2 regions of the Georgenia daeguensis genome follow, and region 2 is predicted to be linked to the other one. Evidence: riboswitches for the same ligand, from Rfam matches in the RefSeq annotation. Region 2 holds a riboswitch; the other holds the start of a gene.

Region 1 (8,796 bases), on a different contig from region 2:
GCGTAGATGAGGCCCGACGGGCGGAGGTTGTTCGCCGCGATGATGGCGCGGACGGTCGTGCCGTACTTCTTGGCCAGGCCCGAGACGGTCTCGCCGGCGCGCACGGTGTGCGTCCCGCCGGTCGTGACGGCCGGCGTGGTCCGGGTGGGCACGGAGGTCGCCGTCGGGGCGGCGGAGGCGGGGAGCGAGGCCGTGCCGGAGACGGCGAGCTTCTGGCCGACGTAGATGCGGTGCGCCGAGTCGAGCTTGTTGGCCTGGACGAGGGCGGCGACCGTGGTGCCGTACCGCTGGGCCAGGACGGAGAGCGTGTCGCCGGCCGTCACGGTGTGGGTGACGGCGGGGCGCGCGGCCGCGCGCGAGGCCGCCGTGGTCGCCGGCCGGGCGTCGGAGGCCGAGGCGGCGGAGGGGATCTTGAGCATCTGGCCGACGCGGATGAGCGCACGGGAGTCGAGGTTGTTCGCCCGCACGATCGCACTGACGGAGGAGCCGGTGCGGGCGGCGATGTGGGAGACCGTGTCACCGGCCTGGACCCGGTAGGTCATGGTCGGTGTGGCCGCGGGCGCCTGCGGTGCGAGGGCGGTGGCGCCGAGGGTGGCGCTGTGCAGGCTGGCGGGCGGCTGGGCGGGCGCGGCCTGGGCCGTCGCGGCGGGGACGGCGACGCCCACGGCGGTCGTCGCGGCCAGGGCCAGACCGATACCGGCCCGTCCCGCCTGGGTGCGGGCAGTGGTCCGAGAGCTGTTCTCGACCTTCGACATCGATCCTCCAACGGGGTCGTGCACAGGGGGCCGGCTCAGAGACACGACCGCTCGTGTAACGGACGTGACTCGTGTTGTCGGTGATACCAACGTGACTAATGAAACCAGTGTGACAGTAGCGACTGTAGGTGCGTGTCGACAACCGATTGTCCGAAACGGTCCTCTAAGATTCCTCCGTGACCGACGCGCCCGAGGACCCCACCCGCTGGTACTCCCTGCCCGAGGTGGCGGAAATGCTCGGTCTCCGCCTCCGCGACGTCCGCTCCCTGCTGCGGGAGCACCGTCTGCTCGCGGTGCCGCACGGGCCGAACGGCGCCCGCTCGGTGCCCGGTGAGCTGCTGCTGGGGCCCGACGACGTCGACGGCCCGGGGCCGCTGCCCGCGCTGCGCGGCACGCTGATCCTGCTCGCTGACGCCGGCTACGACGCCGAGGAGTCCTTCCGCTGGCTCTTCACGCCGCACGCCGAGCTCGAGGCGACGCCGATCGCCGCGCTGCGCGCCCGGCGCACCCACGCGGTGCGGCGGGTCGCCCAGACGCTCGCCTTCTGACGGGCGGCCGGGACGCGCGTCCCGGCCCGGCGGCAGCGACGCAGCGCCGCGGACCGGACCGCCCGGATCAGGCGGCGCGGCGGGTGAGCGCCGCCGCGAGCTCCCGCAGCAGGGCGTCGGCCCGCCGCGGCAACGCCGCCGTAGCCAGGGCGACCAGACCGGCCTGGTAACGCGCCTCGATCATGCGCTCGTGCTCCTCCACCGCACCGGTCGCACGCATGACCCGCTGAAGGGCGGCCACGTCGTCGCCGGTGAGGTCCGCCGCGCCCACCCGGTCCCGGAGCAACGCGCGGTCGTCCGCGCCCGCCCGGCGCACGGTCATCGCGAGCAGGGCCGTGCGCTTGCCCTCGCGCAGGTCGTCGCCCGCCGGTTTGCCGGTTGTCGACGGGTCGCCGAAGACGCCCAGCTCGTCGTCACGGAGCTGGAACGCCTCGCCCAGCGGCAGCCCGACGGCGGACAGCGCGGCGAGCAGATCGTCGTCCGCACCCGCGAGCGCGGCACCCACCAGCAGCGGGTGCTCCACCGAGTACCGCGCCGACTTGTGCCGGACCACCTGCAGGGCCCGCGCCAGCGCAGCGTCGCCGTCGTCCTCCCACGGCTGGGCCTGGGACCGGACGTCCAGGTACTGGCCGAGGGCCACCTCGGCGGTCATCGCGTCGTAGGTCCGCCGCGCCCGGCCCCCGGCCGCGGGTCCGACCGCCGCCTGCGCCTCGTCCATCTCCATGGACGACAGCGACAGCAGGAGGTCGCCGAGAACGATGGCGGACGCCTGACCGTAGTCGTCGGCGTCGCCGAGCCAGTCCCGCTCGGCGTGCTCGAGGGCGAACCTGCGGTGCGCTGAGGGCATGCCGCGCCGGGTCTGCGAGGCGTCCATGACGTCGTCGTGCACGAGTGCGGCACCCTGGAAGAGCTCGAGCGCGCTGCCCGCGAGGACCACGGGCCCCCCCAGCGAGGCGTCCGGGGCGGCCGCGGCCCAGCCCGCCCCGCACAGCAGCGCCCGGAGCCGCTTGCCGCCACCGAGCAGGGACCTGGCGGGCGCCAGGAAGTCGGTCAGCGGCGCGCCCACGTGCGCGAGGTGCGCGGTGCGGTCGTCCAGGGCGGTGAGGACCCGCTCGGCGACGGCCTCGCGGAGGTCGGACAGGGCGGTGCTGTGCATGACCCGACCCTATGCGCCCCGCGACCCCCACCGTCCACATCGCAGACCCTGACCCGTCCACAGCGCGGCGCGTCCGTCCACCCGACCGCCGCTGTGCACAGCCGGCGGCGGCCGCGGCGTCCGTGCACAGGCGCGGCGCGGGCACCAGGAGTTCCGCGGCTGGATGGACCCATGACCACCACAGAGACCATCCGACTGTCCCAGCCCCGCGACCTCATCGCCCTCATCCCGTACCGGCTGGGCTTCCACCCCGCCGAGTCCGCCGTTCTCGTGGCCGTGAGCGTCACCCCGGACGGCCGGAAGGAGGTCGGCCTGGTGGCGCGCATGGACCTCGCCGACCTCGCGTCCCCGCTCAGCGGCGGCGAGGCGGCGGCGGTCCTGGCTGGCCACGTCGCCGCCCAGCAGCCCGAGGACCTCCACCTCGTCCTGTACACGAAGGAGGAGGACGACCGGGTGCTCCACGACGTCGTGGACCATCTCGCCGACGCCCTGGACGAGGCCCTGTGGCCGCTGGCGCCCGATCTCGACCCGTGGCGGGTGGGGCCGCGTGGCTGGGGCCATCTCGACACCTGCGACTGCTGCCCGCCGGCCGGCCATCCGCTCGAGCTGCTGACCGCGTCCCCGGCGGCGGCGGCGATGGTGACGGCGGGACGCGCCGCTGCGGGGGACCGGTCGCAGCTCGCGGTCGTGCGCACCCGCGACGGCGACGCGCTGGCCACCGCCTTCGCAGCTGCCGAGGCGGAGCGCGAGCGACTCCGCGAGGTGCGCCGGGCCTGCGGCGGCGCACCGCTCGTGCGCGGCGCCGCGTTCGGCGTCCCCGGTGCCCGGCCCGCCCGCGACCAGGAGCCGCTGCGGCGCTGGCGGGAGCAGGGCGCCCGGTTGTGGGACGCCGCGGTCGCGACCGGTCCGGGTCAACGGTCGCGCACGGCCCCCGAGGTGCTGGGCCGGCTGCTCGTCGTGCTCGGCGACAAGGTCGTGAGGGACGCCGTGGTGGCCGCCACGATGGAGGCGGCCGAGGGGCGCACGGGCGACTACCTCGATCCCGGGACGGTGGTCCGGGCCTTCGAGACCGAGGTGGCGCCGGACGCCGAGATGGTCGGCCGGGCGACGGCGCTCGCCCAGACCGTGGCCGCCCATGCCGAGCCCGGTGGGGGCGGCCCGGCCCTGGGTGCTCTGGCGTACCTGGCCTGGTGGGGCAACGAGGGGGCCCGCGCCGACGTGGTCGCGCGGCAGGCGCTGCAGGAGGAGCCGGGCCACCGCCTGGCGGAGCTGGTGGTGGCGGCGCTGGAGGCGGGTATGCCGCCGGCGTGGGTGCGGACACCGTGACGGTGTCGCCGTCCGTGCCCGCCGTGCGTGAGGTGCTCGTGACCGCGGTGTTTCGGGTAACGTCCCGGGCACGGTCCACGGGGCCGCCCGGCAGGCGGCAGGAACGGAGCAGGCATGACGATCGTCGTGGGGTACGTGACCACGCAGGAGGGAGCGGCGGCGCTGGACGCCGCCGTGGCGGAGGCGCGACGGCGCGACTCCCGGCTCATCGTGGTGCTCGCGCGTCGCTCGCGCGGCGACGACCCGTCGCTGCTGGAGGCCGAGGCCGACGCCGTGCGTGACCTGCTCGACGACGCGGACATCGCCTACGACATCCGCCAGCTCCGGCGGTCCGACGACGTCGCGCAGTCCCTCGTCGCCACGGCGGAGGAGGTCGAGGCGGAGCTGATCGTCATCGGGCTGCGCCGCCGCTCCCCGGTGGGCAAGCTCGTGCTCGGGTCGAACGCGCAGCGCATCCTGCTCGACGCCCCCTGCCCCGTGCTGGCCGTCAAGCCCGTCCCCGCCGCGTCCTGACCGCGGCGCGGCCGCGACCGCGTTCCCGGCACCGCCGGTGGTAGCGTGCACCCCGCGCGGCGGGTGATCCTCCGACGCCACCCAGAACTGGATATCGGGCCGTCAGCAGTCGGCACGGGAGAGCCGTCGCCCCCGCGACGCACCGAAGGAGCAACCGCCCCGGCAATCTCTCAGGTCCCCGCACCGTGTCGATCAGGCCACTCTGGAAAGAAGTCCACGCGTCCACGGGCTCACCCATGGTGAAAGGGCCGCCGTCCGGCGCCCGAAACTCTCAGGTACCAGCACAGAGGGGGAGCCGATCGACGTGCGCGCCCGCGCACGCGTCCGACGACCCGACGGAGCTCCCCGCATGACCACCGACCTCCTGCGCACCCCGCTCTACGCCGTGCACCGCGACGCCGGCGCCGCGATGACCCCGTTCGCCGGCTGGGAGATGCCCCTGCGCTACACCTCCGACCTCGCCGAGCACGCCGCGGTCCGCGAGCGCGCCGGCCTGTTCGACCTCTCGCACATGGCGCAGATCGAGGTGTCCGGACCGGGGGCCGCGGACGCGCTGGACCACGCGCTGGTCTCCCGCAGCTCCACCCTCGCCGTCGGCAGGGCGCGCTACACGATGATGGTCGCCCCGGACGGCGGCGTGGTCGACGACCTCATCGTCTACCGCCTGGCGGAGACCGAGTTCCTGGTCGTCGCCAACGCAGCCAACCGGACCGTGGTGCTGGACGAGCTCACCGTGCGGTCCGGCGCCGACGTGCACGTCGCCGACCGCACCGAGGCCCGGGCGCTGGTGGCGCTGCAGGGCCCGGTCTCGACCGAGGTGCTCGCGGGACTCACCGACACGGATCTGGCCGCCCTGAGGTACTACGCCTCGGTCCGCGCCGAGGTCGCCGGCGTCCCCGTGCTGCTCGCCCGCACCGGCTACACCGGCGAGGTCGGTTTCGAGCTGTCCGTGCCCGCCGCCTCCGCCGTGCCGCTGTGGTCGGCGCTGCTCGAGGCCGGTGCCGGGTCGGGCGTCGTGCCGTGCGGGCTCGCCTGCCGGGACACGCTGCGGCTCGAGGCGGGCATGCCCCTGTACGGGCACGAGCTCAGCCGCGACGTCACGCCCTACGAGGCGAACCTGGGCCGGGTGGTCGACCTCGAGCACGACTTCGTCGGCAAGGACGCCCTCGCCGACCGGGCTCAGCACCCCAGCGGGACGGTGCTCGTGGGGCTCGCCGGCGAGGGCCGCCGCGCCGCCCGCGCCGGCAGCACCGTGCTCGACGGCGACGGCGCGATCGGCGCCGTCACCTCCGGCGTCCTGTCGCCGACCCTGGGCCACCCCGTCGCGATGGCGCTCGTCGACCGCGACAGGGCCGCCGTGGGCACCCGCCTCGAGGTGGACGTGCGCGGCAGGCGCCAGCCCGTGACCGTGGTCGACCTGCCCTTCTACCGCCGCCCTCGCTGACCGCGACGGCCCGCCCTCGCGGCGAGAGCCGCAGCACCCAGACCCCACACCCTGCCAGGCAAGTCCCACCGAATGGAGCGACCGTGAGCTACCCCGACGACCGCCAGTACACCGCCGACCACGAGTGGATCGCCGTCGACGGCGACACCGCACGGGTGGGCATCACCGCCTACGCGGCCGAGGCGCTGGGCGACGTGGTCTACCTCGACCTGCCGGAGGTGGGCTCGACCCTGACGGCGGGGGAGACGTGCGGCGAGATCGAGTCCACCAAGTCGGTCTCCGACCTCATCGCCCCGGCCGACGGCGAGGTGACCTCGGTCAACCAGGAGGCCGTCGACGCCCCCGAGACCGTCAACGCCGACCCGTACGAGCAGGGCTGGCTGTACACCCTGCGCGTGACCGAGCTGCCGGAGAACCTGCTGGACGCCGCCGGGTACGGCGCGCTGGTCGAGGGGCAGGGCGCGTGAGGGAGTTCTCCGACCGCCACATCGGGACGGACGCCGCCGCCCAGGAGCAGATGCTCGCCGCCGTCGGTGTGCCCACGCTCGAGGAGCTCGTCTCCGCCGCCGTCCCCGACTCGATCCAGGACGGGTCGGCGCCCGCCGGCCTGCCCGGGGCCGCCTCCGAGCACGAGGTGCTCGCCCGCCTGCGCGGGATCGCGGCGCGCAACACCGTGCGCACCTCGATGATCGGGCAGGGCTACTACGACACGCTGACGCCGCCGGTCATCCAGCGCAACGTCCTGGAGAACCCCGCCTGGTACACCGCCTACACCCCGTACCAGCCGGAGATCTCCCAGGGTCGCCTCGAGGCGCTGCTGAACTTCCAGACCGTGGTCACTGACCTCACCGGGCTGGACGTCGCCGGGGCGTCGATGCTCGACGAGGCCACCGCCGCCGCCGAGGCGATGCTCCTCGCGCGGCGTGCGACCAAGCACAAGGGCGACCGCTTCGTCGTCGACGCCGACACCTTTGCCCAGACCCGTGCGGTGCTCGAGACCCGGGCCGCCCCGCTGGGCATCGAGCTCGTCGTCGCGGACCTCGGCGAGGGCCTGGACGGGACGGATCTCGACGGCGTCTTCGGCGTCCTCGTCCAGCTGCCGGGAGCGTCGGGCCGGGTCCTGGCCCGGTCCGTGCTCGAGCGCGCGGTGGGTGCGGCGCACGACGCCGGCGCGGTGGTGATCATGGCCGCCGACCTGCTGGCGGCGACGCTGGTCACCCCGGCCGGCGAGCTGGGCGCGGACATCGCGGTCGGCTCGACCCAGCGCTTCGGGGTGCCGCTGGGCTTCGGCGGGCCCCACGCGGGGTACCTCAGCGTGCGCAAGGGCCTGGAGCGTCAGCTCCCCGGCCGCCTCGTCGGCGTCTCCCGCGACGTCGACGGCGCACCCGCGCTCCGGCTCGCGCTGCAGACCCGCGAGCAGCACATCCGCCGCGAGAAGGCCACCTCCAACATCTGCACCGCCCAGGTGCTGCTGGCCGTCATGGCTTCCATGTACGCCGTCTACCACGGGCCCGACGGCCTCCGGGAGATCGCCGAGGCAGTGCACACCCGCACCCGGGCCCTGGCGGCCGGGCTGCGGCAGGCCGGCGTGCGGCTGAGCCACGAGCACTACTTCGACACCCTCGAGCTCGTGGTGCCCGGCCGGGCCGACGCCGTGCGCCGGGCCGCGCTGGAGGAGAACATCACCGTCTGGGTGCAGGACGCCGACCGGGTGCGCGTCTCCGTCGACGAGGCCACCGGCGACGAGGACGTGGCCGCGCTCGCCGCGGCTGTCGCGCGCGCCGCGGACGCGGCCGCCGACGGTGCCGTGGACCCCGTCGGGCCGGGGGGCCCTCGGGCTTCGGCGGCGGTGGCGGAGTCGGTGGAGGTCGCGCTGCCCGCGGACATGACCCGCACGAGCGAGTACCTGACCCATCCGGTGTTCTCCACGTACCGCACCGAGACGGCGATGATGCGCTACCTGCGCCGGCTCTCGGACAAGGACTACGCCCTCGACCGGGGCATGATCCCGCTCGGCTCGTGCACGATGAAGCTCAACGCCGCCGCGGAGATGGCGGCGATCAGCTGGCCCGGGTTCGCCCGCATCCACCCGTTCGCCCCCGCCGAGGACGTGGCCGGCTACCTGCAGCTGATCCACGACCTGGAGGGCTGGCTCGCCGCCGCCACCGGCTACGACGCCGTCAGCCTCCAGCCCAACGCCGGCTCGCAGGGCGAGCTTGCCGGGCTGCTGGCCATCAAGGGCTACCACGAGTCCCGGGGGGAGACGGCACGCGACGTGTGCCTCATCCCGGCCTCGGCGCACGGCACCAACGCGGCCTCCGCGGTCCTGGCGGGGATGCGCGTGGTGGTCGTGGCCACCGACGAGGGCGGCAACGTCGACCTGGCGGACCTGCGCGCCAAGGTCGAGGAGCACGCCGAGCGGCTGGCCTGCATCATGATCACCTACCCCTCCACCCACGGCGTTTACGAGGAGCAGGTCCGCGAGGTCTGCGAGGCGGTGCACGCCGCCGGCGGTCAGGTCTACATCGACGGGGCGAACCTCAACGCGCTCGTCGGGCACGCGCGGCCGGGCGTCTTCGGGGGCGACGTCTCGCACCTGAACCTGCACAAGACCTTCTGCATCCCGCACGGCGGCGGTGGCCCCGGCGTCGGTCCGGTGGCCGCGCGGGCCCACCTGGCGCCGTTCCTGCCCGGGCACCCGCTCGCCCAGGACGGCGAGAGGCGCTCCGGCGCCGTCTCGGCCGCGCCGTACGGCTCGCCCTCGATCCTGCCGATCAGCTGGGCGTACGTGGCGCTCATGGGTGGGGAAGGGCTGCGGCGCGCGACCGGCGCGGCGGTCCTGGCCGCGAACTACGTCGCCGCACGACTCGAGGACCACTACCCGGTGCTCTACCGCGGCGAGAGCGGGCACGTGGCGCACGAGTGCATCCTCGACCTGCGGCCGCTGCGTGCGGCCACCGGCATCACCGTCGACGACGTCGCCAAGCGGCTGATCGACTACGGCTTCCACGCGCCCACCATGAGCTTCCCGGTGGCCGGGACCCTCATGGTCGA
Region 2 (8,796 bases):
TGCTCGATCCCGAGGTCGTTGTGGGACAGGACGCGACGCGTCGTGGCGGGCGGCGGAGCGGCGCCGAGGAACGCCTCGACGGCGCCTCGCTGCGACGGCGGGACCGAGGCGGCCACGGCCGCGTACGTCTCGCGGGCCTCCCGAAGCCATGCGTGCGGCGGGACGTCGTCGTTCTCGACGAGCCCGGCCCAGGCCTCCGGCGGCTGGCCGCGGAGGACGGCGAGCAGCCGGCCCAGCGCGGTCCCCACGGTCGTCGCCCAGGCCGCGGGCTCCGGCAGGCCGAGGAACGGCGCGCCCGGCAGCTTCCGGTAGGCGAGCCAGCCGCCCGCGGGGTCTGCGTAGAGCGGCGTCGGCACGGGCAGCGGGCTGATCGCCGCGATCCGGTGCAGGAGCCGCGTCTCGCGGTCCACCTCGAGGGCGCGCTCCGCCGGGTGGGCGCGCGCGGACACCCGGACGACGAGGGCGCCGTCGACCTCGAAGGCGGTGTGGTCGAGGCCCGACCCGAGCGGGCGCACGGACTCCGCGCGGTAACCCTGACCGGCCAGCAGCCCCGTGACGGTCGCCCCGGGGTCCGTCACGACGTCGACCTCCCGGCGAGCGTGCGCGGACCGGAGAGCACCACCACGGCCACGGCCGCGAGGCCGACGAGGATGCCCGCGACCACCGGGTCGAAGTGCGAGCCGTGGTTCGGGAACAGCGACCACGCGACGTTCGAGGACGCCTGGCACAGCGTGACGGCCAGGATGCCCGGCCCGGCGTTGGCGTAGATCCAGGACAGCAGCACCCGCAGCGCCACCGTGTAGAGGCACTGGCCGAGGATCCACCGTGTGCCGTGGCCGGCCTGGGCGTAGGGGATGACGTGGATGAGCGCCCACGCCAGCCCGAGGACGAGCGCCGCGCCGAGGGCGCCCAGGCGGGCCTGGAGCGGGTCGGTGGCGTAGGCGGTCCAGCCCAGCTGCTCGCACCACCCGCTGACGAGGTACAGCGCGAGCAGCACGGGGACGGCGGCCCACGGCACCACGATCTGCTGGGGGAGCGGCAGCCCGGCCAGCCGCACGACGGCGTAGCTCGCCACGACCACGGCGGGCATCAGCAGCAGGGTGGGCACGTACCAGAGCCGCGATCTCGGACGCGGCCGCCGGGTCGCCGTCGTCAGCAGCCGTCGGACGGCCGGGCGCCCGCCGCGGCGCCACGTCAGGGCGACCGCTGCCGCGCCGGGCACGAGGAACATGAGCGCGCTCGCGGGCAGGTCGGTGCCGGTGAGCGCGCCCAGCGGGTCGCCGAGCAGCGGGTCGAGCGCCCAGAAGACGGCCGAGAGGAGGGCGACAGACGCGAGGAACGCCGGCACGGACCGGCCGGCGCCCACCGTGACGGGTGGGCGCCCGGGGTCGCGGACCGGGCGTGCGCGCACCTGCCCAGTGTGGCCGTCTAGCTCGCCCACCGGAGCCGGTAGACCCGGAGGAACCCGACGAAGGCGCCCACGGCCGCCACCACGTTGAACCCCATGCGCGAGCGCCAGTGCCAGGTCTCGAACTCCCGCGCCACCTGCACCAGGTACTCGGGGGAGTGGACCGCCAGGCCCTCCACGAACATGATCTCGTTGCGCGGCCAGAAGTAGACGATGGAGGCGAGGCCCTCACCGAGGATCGCCACGAGGCTGACGAGGATCCACCAGCGCGCTTGGCGCTCCCGCCAGGTGAGGACGAGGGCGGCGCCGCCGAGCACCCAGGTGGCGAGCCCGAGCGGCGGGAAGAAGTCATTCGGCCCCGTGACGGCGAGGAACTCCATGCCGAGCTCGAGCGACTCCGGCGGGTCGGCGAAGACGTTCGGGTAGACCATGAACGTCTCGAGCACGATGGCCCCGAGCAGGATCATCATCACCCACGCGTAGGCGAGGGTGACCGCGTGGGCCAGCTTCTGCCGTCCCGTTCTCGGGTCGGCCTGGAGGCGTGCCGGGCGTGGCCGCGACGTGCCGGTCGGCACCATCGGGGCTGTGTCTGGGGTGTGCTGTGTCATGACGGTGACGCTATGAGCGGGCTGCCGCCGGCCACATCGGCCCGGTGTCGACTCCCGGTGTCGTCACCGGGCGACGGTCGTCGGCGTCCGGATCGACGCCGTCCGGGTCGCCGGTCCCGCCCCGCGGGCGGGAGCGGGCTGGCTAGCCTGGGAGCGTCGACGACGCCGGAACGCCCGAGGGAGCCGCGCTTCCGCCGTCGGGAGGTGGAGGACGTAGCGATGGCGACCGGACCCGAGGCGCTGACGTTCCTGTCTGGCGGCACGCGGCTCGCCGGGAACCTCTACCGGCCGGATCGCGGCGGGACCACGCCCGGCGTCGTGGTGTGCACGGGGTTCGGCGGCACGCAGGACACGCCCTCGGTTGTCGCCGCCGCCACGACGTTCGCCGAGCACGGCTGGGCGGCGCTGACGTTCGACTACCGCAGCTTCGGCCGCAGCGACGGCCGGCCCCGGCAGGTGGTCTCGATCCGCGGCCAGCTCGCCGACATCCGGGCCGCGGTGGCCCAGCTGCGCCGGCTGCCCGGCGTCGCCGCCGACCGGGTCGCGCTGTGGGGCACCTCGCTCGGCGGTGGGCACGTGGTGACCGTCGCGGCGGACGACCCGCGCATCGCCGCCGTCGTCGCGCAGGTGCCCTTCAACGGCTTCCCCAGGAAGGTGGAAGGGCGCTCTGCCCGGTCGCAGCGGGCGCTGCTGCGCGCCATGGCCGGGGACGCCCTTCGTGGGGCGTTCCGCCTGCCGCCCGGCTACATCAAGGCGGTGGGGCGCCCCGGCGAGCTCGCCGTGATGGCCAGCGACGAGGCGCAGCGGACCGTCGAGAATCTGGCGAGCGACACCTGGGAGAACCGCGTCGCGCCGCGGGCGCTGTGGTCGATGATGCGCTACCGCCCGGGCAGCGTCGCGTCCCGGCTGACGATGCCGCTGCTCGTGTGCGTCGCCGCGCTCGACCGGGAGACCCAGGGGGAGCAGACCGACCAGCTGGTCCGGGCGGCGCCGCGGGTGGAGGTGCGGACCTACCCCTGCTCCCACTTCGACATGTACCGGCCGGACGTGCGGGAACGGGTCCTCGCCGACCAGGTCGACTTCCTCTCGCGCGCGCTCGCGACGGCGTGACGCCCGGGCGGAGGCCCGCGGCGGCGCCGTCTCGGCGCCGGAAGTGTGACGCATCTCCGGCCCGCGCGGGGCCGGGCGGGCGCGCTCCTGGCGCCGTTTTCGGATATACCGGTAGGAGACTCCCGCCGCCGTCGAAGGACCAGGACGATGACCGACCCCACCGCGACCATGCACGTGCACACCACGCCCGACGGTCACCACTATCTCGTCGAGGGCCCGGAGGAGACGTGCCCCGCGGCGGAGCACGTCCGGGCCGACGCCGGCATCGCCGGTGGCGAGTCGCGCGACGGGGCGCACCGCGGACGACGGCGCACCCCCGCCGTCGTGCAGATCGCCACGATCGCGCTGGTCACCTACGCCGTCGCGCTCGGGCTTGTCCGCGTCGGTACTGCTGTGCTCGGCGGCCGGGACCGCTAGACCCGCGCCGTCGGGTCGAGAGGCTCGCAAGGCCCAAACGAGATCGAGGCTCTGGTTCGGATTCGTCGATGCACGAACCAGAACCTCGATCTCGTTCGTGTCTCGGTCCTCTGACGGGGGTCAGGCCCGCCGCCGGCGGCTGGCTCGGCGCTCCGGCGGCCCGCCGCCGGCGGCTGGCTCGGCGCTCCGGCGGCCCGGTCGGCGGCTGGCTCGGCGCTCCGGCGGCCCGGTCGGCGGCTGGCTCGGCGCTCCGGTGATCAGCGCCGCAGGCGCGCCACCGCTGACCAGAAGACCATCCTGGCCACCGCCGCGGGGCTGTAGCGCACCCCGTCCTCGTAGGGCCCCTCACCGCGGAGGACCGCGTCGGCGCCGCCGTCGACGAAGAGCACCTGCCCGGTCATGAAGGCGTTCTCCTCCGCCAGCGTCCAGGCGATCACGCTCGCCACCGCGCGGACGGGTCCGGGGATGCCCAGCGGCTGGGGCAACGCCTCGGCGAGGACCCGTGCCTGTGCGGCGTTGCCGAGCATCGTCCGCCGGGCGGTCTCGGTGTCGACCACGCCAGGTGCGACCGCGTTGAGCGTGATCCCCGCGCCGGCCCACCGGGCGTCCGCGGCCTGGCGGCGGACCCAGCGGTTCAGCGCGATCTTCGTCGAGCGGTAGATGACGGCGCCCCGTCCCCGCCCGGCCGCACCCCCGGCGGCCGCCCGCGCCGCCGCCTCGTCCCCGGCCAGGCAGGCCTCGACGACGGCGAGATCGCCGGCCGAGAGCGACGACGCGGAGGTGACCACGGTCGCCCGCGGGGCGGGTCGGCGCGCGAGGAGGGGGCGGAGCCCGTCGAGCACCGCGGTCGTGCCGAAGTAGTTCACCGAGACGGTGGCCGGGCCGCGGTCGTCGATCCCTGCGACCAGGGCGACGCCGTTGAGGCCGTCGGGGGCGAGCCGCTCCACGGCCGTCACGAGTGCGGTGCGTCCGGTCGCGGTGGCCAGGTCGGCGCGCACGTCGACCCCGTCGCCCAGGCCGCAGGTGAGCACCCGGTCACCGGCGGACCTCAGCAGCCCGACCAGCTCGGCACCGATCCCCGAGTCGGCGCCGGTGACGACGTGCGTTCGCCGTGGGGCGGCGGGACTCTGCGGGACGGCGTGGTCGGTCACGGGGCTCACCCTCCCAGATCGCGTCTGGAGGTGACCACCAGCAGACCGTCCTCGGCGCGGACCGCGGTCCGCAGACCCGGGACGTCGAGGGAGCGGACCACGCGGTCCGCCACGTCCTCGCGGGGCCGCCGCCCGTCCGGCAGCTCGTAGACGAGGCACAGGCGCCCGCCCGGTCGCAGGTGCGCGGCGAGGGCGCCGGCCTCGTGCACCGCCTGCCGGGTCCAGAAGACGTTGACGTTGACGGCCAGGGCGAGGTCGAACGTGGCGTCCGCGCCGAGCGCGGCCGTCAGGTCGGCGACGTCCGCCTCCACGACGGTCAGCCGCCCCTCCTCGACGAACCGGGCGTTGCGCCGTCGGGTCTGGTCGACCGCACGGGCGGACCGGTCGACGGCGGTGCACGTGAGACGGGGGAAGGTGTCGAGCAGGATCTCGACCGCCACGCCCGTGCCGCCGCCGATCTCGAGAACCCGCTCGGTCCCCGCAGGGTCGAGGTGCCGGATCGCGGCGTCGATCCGGGTCGGCACGCGAGCCACCGCACAACCTCCTCATCGTCCGGACGCGCGTGACGTCATCGCCGCCGGCCGGACCGGTCGGTACGGGGAGAGCGTGCCCTCCCGGCCCGGCGGGGGCACGGCATTTTCGAGCGACGGCGTGCGGCCGGGGCGCCGCCCTCGCCGTCCGCCGTCGTGGCTGGCCGCCGAACCGTGGGCCGGCCGCCGAACCGGTTGACCGGTCGCCAAACCGGTTGACCCGCGGGCCCAGCGCCGGGAGCATGCCGCCGTGACCTACGAGTTCGACGCCGCGCTGTGGCTCTGGGACGCCCGGCAGATGGACACCTGGACGTTCGTCTCGCTGCCCACGGAGGTGGCCGACGAGATCCTCGAGCTGAGCGCCCCGTACGAGCGTGGCTTCGGCTCGGTGCGGGTGGAGGTCGTCGTCGGCAGGACGGTGTGGCGGACGTCGGTCTTCCCCGACAGCGGCCGGCGCACCTACGTGCTGCCCATCAAGAAGGCGGTGCGGAAGGCGGAGCGGCTGGAGGCGGGGGACACGGCGCGGGTCCGGCTCACCCTGCTCGACGTCGGGGCCGGCTGAGAGGATGCGGCCATGACCACGGACGGCGGGACGCACCGCAAGCGCATCGGCTTCCTCTCGTTCGGGCACTGGCAGCCGGTGCCTGGGTCCCAGACCCGCACGGCCGCGGACGCCCTGCTGCAGACCATCGAGCTCGCCGTTGCCGCGGAGGAGCTGGGCATCGACGGCGCGTACGTGCGCGTGCACCACTTCGCCCGCCAGCTCGCCTCGCCCTTCCCGCTGCTCTCCGCGATCGCCGCGCGCACCTCGCGCATCGAGATCGGCACCGGGGTGATCGACATGCGCTACGAGCACCCGCTCTACATGGCCGAGGAGGCGGCGGCCGCCGACCTCATCAGCGGCGGGCGCCTCCAGCTCGGCGTCAGCCGCGGCTCGCCCGAGACGGCCCTGCGCGGGTACGAGTCCTTCGGCTACGTCCCCGCCGAGGGGCAGAGCGACGCCGACATGGCCCGTGCGCACACCGAGCTCTTCCGGGCCGCGATCGACGGCGCGGGGGTGGCGCGCGCGAACCCGCGGATGACCGGGAGCGACGCCCCGCTCGCGATCCAGCCGCTCTCGCCGGGCCTGCCCGAGCGGATCTGGTGGGGCTCGGGGACGCGGGCCACCGCGCGGTGGACGGCGGAGCAGGGGATGAACCTTATGAGCTCGACGCTGCTGAGCGAGGACACCGGCGTGCCGTTCGACGAGCTGCAGGCCGAGCAGATCGAGCTCTACCGCCAGGCCTGGCGGGACGCCGGCTGGGAGCGGGAGCCCCGCGTCTCGGTCAGCCGCAGCGTCATCCCGCTCACCACCGACCTCGACCGCGCCTACTTCGGCGGCCGCGAGGACGAGCGGCACGACCAGGTCGGCATGCTCGAGGGCGTCCGCGCACGGTTCGGCAAGAGCTACACCGGGGAGCCCGACGTCATCGCGGAGGAGCTGAGCAAGGACGCGGCCGTGGCGGCGGCGGACACGGTGCTGCTCACGGTGCCGAACCAGCTCGGTGTCGAGTACAACGCCCAGCTGCTGGAGAACATCGCCCGGCACGTGGCGCCGGCGTTCGGGTGGTCACCCGCAGGTTGACGCCCTGCACGCGCGCGCCGCGCCGCGTTTGCCGCCGTTGCGGTCCGGTAAGGCATACTTGAAACCTCCACAACTGAACACGCCACCGAACCGCGGCGGGAGAGTCCCGCAGCAGCGGGCGCCGAAGGAGCAACCTCCCCGGGAATCTCTCAGGCCCCCAAGACCGCCGCCGGCGAGGCTCCTCTGGAAAGCGACCCCCTCGGGGGTCCACCGACGGTGTAACCGGGCCGCGGCCCGTGAAAGCTCTCAGGTCCGATGACAGAGCGGGGATCGATCCGCCCGCTCTGCGCGCCCCCGCGCGTGCCCGTCCTGAGGAGTTCTGTGGCACTGTCCGCCCACGCGCCCGTGCGCGTCCCCGAGATCACTCGTGCCGGCGCCCCGGCCCGCAACCGCCGCCTCGGCGTCGTCGCGATCGTCGTCTCTGCCACCGCCATGGGCACCGCGGGGGTGTTCGGCCGCCTGGCCACTCCGTCCGGCGCACCGATCGGCGAGGCGCTCACGATGGGCCGCATGCTGGTCGGCGCGATCGGGATGCTGGTCGTCCTCGCCGCCGGCCGCCGCCTCGGCGTCCTGCGCCGCACACGCCTGTCCTGGTCCGTCGTGCTGGGCGGTGTCTTCCTCGGGCTGTCGCTGGCGACGCTGCTCTCCGCGACCGTCCTCGTCGACCTCGCGCTCGCCGTGGCGTTGCACTACCTGGGCCCGGTCCTCTCGGCCGCCCTGGCGTGGGTGCTGCTCAAGGAGTCGATGACCCGTCTCGAGGTGGTCTCCCTCGTCACCAGCTTCGTCGGGATGACGCTGGCGGCGGGCCTGGTCGGCGGCGAGCCCGCCGCGGCGTCCGGGCAGGAGGCCCTGGGCGTCGGGCTCGGCATCGCCTCCGGGATCTTCTACGGGGCGGCGCTGCTGTGCTACCGGTACCGCGCCGACATGCCGGCGGACGTGCGCAGCTTCTGGAACTTCGCCTTCGGCACGCTGGGGACCGCGGCCCTGGTCGCCGTGGTGCGGCCCGACCTGTCCGGGATGACGGCGACCCACTGGGCGTGGGCCGCCGCGTTCTTCCTCGTCTGCGGGCTCCTCGCGCTCGGCCTGCTCGTCGTGGCGGGCAAGCACCTGCGCGCCGCGGAGCTCTCCGGCCTGTCCTACTGGGAGGTCGTGGTGGCGCTGCTGCTCGGTGCCGCCCTGTTCGGCGAGGGCATCTCGGCGCTCGCCGCCGTCGGGGCCGGGCTCATCGTCATCGCGGGCGTCGTCCCGCTGCTCGGGGGCCGGCGGGGCTGAGCCGGGGGTGGCAGGTACCGGCCGTGGCCACAACCGCTCACCCGCCGTTCATCACCGAGCCATATCCCCTCGCTACGGTCGGTAACCGCGGCCGGACGACGACGTCCGGGCCGCGCCAGCCCGCACCGATCATCCGGGGGAACCGTGCACCTTCCTGCCCGAAGACTGACCGCCGCGCTCGCCGGCGCCGGCCTCTGCCTCGCCGCCGTCGGCGCCCTGCCGGCGCTGGCCACCACCGAGCCGACCGACGCCGAGACCCTCGCCGACCTGGTCACCGTCGGCGACGACAACGGGCTCGACCTCGACGCCGACGGGTCCGTGCTCCACGAGGTCTCCACCCAGGCGGTCGCGCCGGGCCTGGACCTGACCAGCTTCCAGCGCCTGGAGGAGAAGGGCTGGACGTCGGGCAACATCCTCAAGGCGGACCTCACCGAGCCGACCCTGAGCATGAAGGTCCTCGACTCGGGCTCCACCACATCCCCGGCCACCGTGCTGGACCAGGTCGAGGGCACCGGGGCGGTCGCCGCCGTCAACGGCAACCACTTCGACATGAACTTCACCAACGCCCCGATCTTCACCACGATCAGCGACGGCGAGGTCATCAACGGCTACAGCCAGCCGTTCCCGGCGTTCACGCTCACCGACGGCGTCGCGGCCGTCGAGTACCTCTCCGCCT

Evidence for each region. Region 2 has a riboswitch for glycine ahead of ABD774_RS10000 (DMT family transporter). Riboswitches for the same ligand answer to the same signal wherever they lie in the genome.
Region 1: linked by a shared signal. The riboswitch ahead of gcvT (glycine cleavage system aminomethyltransferase GcvT) and the one ahead of ABD774_RS10000 (DMT family transporter) in region 2 are both predicted to bind glycine.

Annotation. Positions count from the first base shown of each region.
Region 1 covers NZ_BAABBA010000002.1:148,015-156,810, reverse strand. The annotation lists gene ABD774_RS02420 (LysM peptidoglycan-binding domain-containing protein) at 1-755, opposite strand, end outside; gene ABD774_RS02415 (Rv2175c family DNA-binding protein) at 932-1,303, shown strand; gene ABD774_RS02410 (polyprenyl synthetase family protein) at 1,371-2,459, opposite strand; gene ABD774_RS02405 (DUF4192 domain-containing protein) at 2,631-3,785, shown strand; gene ABD774_RS02400 (universal stress protein) at 3,900-4,298, shown strand; glycine riboswitch at 4,404-4,494, shown strand; glycine riboswitch at 4,495-4,595, shown strand; gene gcvT (glycine cleavage system aminomethyltransferase GcvT) at 4,648-5,742, shown strand; gene gcvH (glycine cleavage system protein GcvH) at 5,826-6,209, shown strand; gene gcvP (aminomethyl-transferring glycine dehydrogenase) at 6,206-8,796, shown strand, end outside.
Region 2 covers NZ_BAABBA010000008.1:137,656-146,451, reverse strand. The annotation lists gene ABD774_RS10045 (phosphotransferase family protein) at 1-578, opposite strand, end outside; gene ABD774_RS10040 (CPBP family glutamic-type intramembrane protease) at 575-1,411, opposite strand; gene ABD774_RS10035 (hypothetical protein) at 1,429-2,016, opposite strand; gene ABD774_RS10030 (alpha/beta hydrolase) at 2,236-3,126, shown strand; gene ABD774_RS10025 (hypothetical protein) at 3,274-3,543, shown strand; gene ABD774_RS10020 (SDR family oxidoreductase) at 3,801-4,694, opposite strand; gene ABD774_RS10015 (class I SAM-dependent methyltransferase) at 4,700-5,227, opposite strand; gene ABD774_RS10010 (DUF1905 domain-containing protein) at 5,475-5,786, shown strand; gene ABD774_RS10005 (LLM class flavin-dependent oxidoreductase) at 5,799-6,848, shown strand; glycine riboswitch at 6,935-7,024, shown strand; gene ABD774_RS10000 (DMT family transporter) at 7,170-8,120, shown strand; gene ABD774_RS09995 (phosphodiester glycosidase family protein) at 8,265-8,796, shown strand, end outside.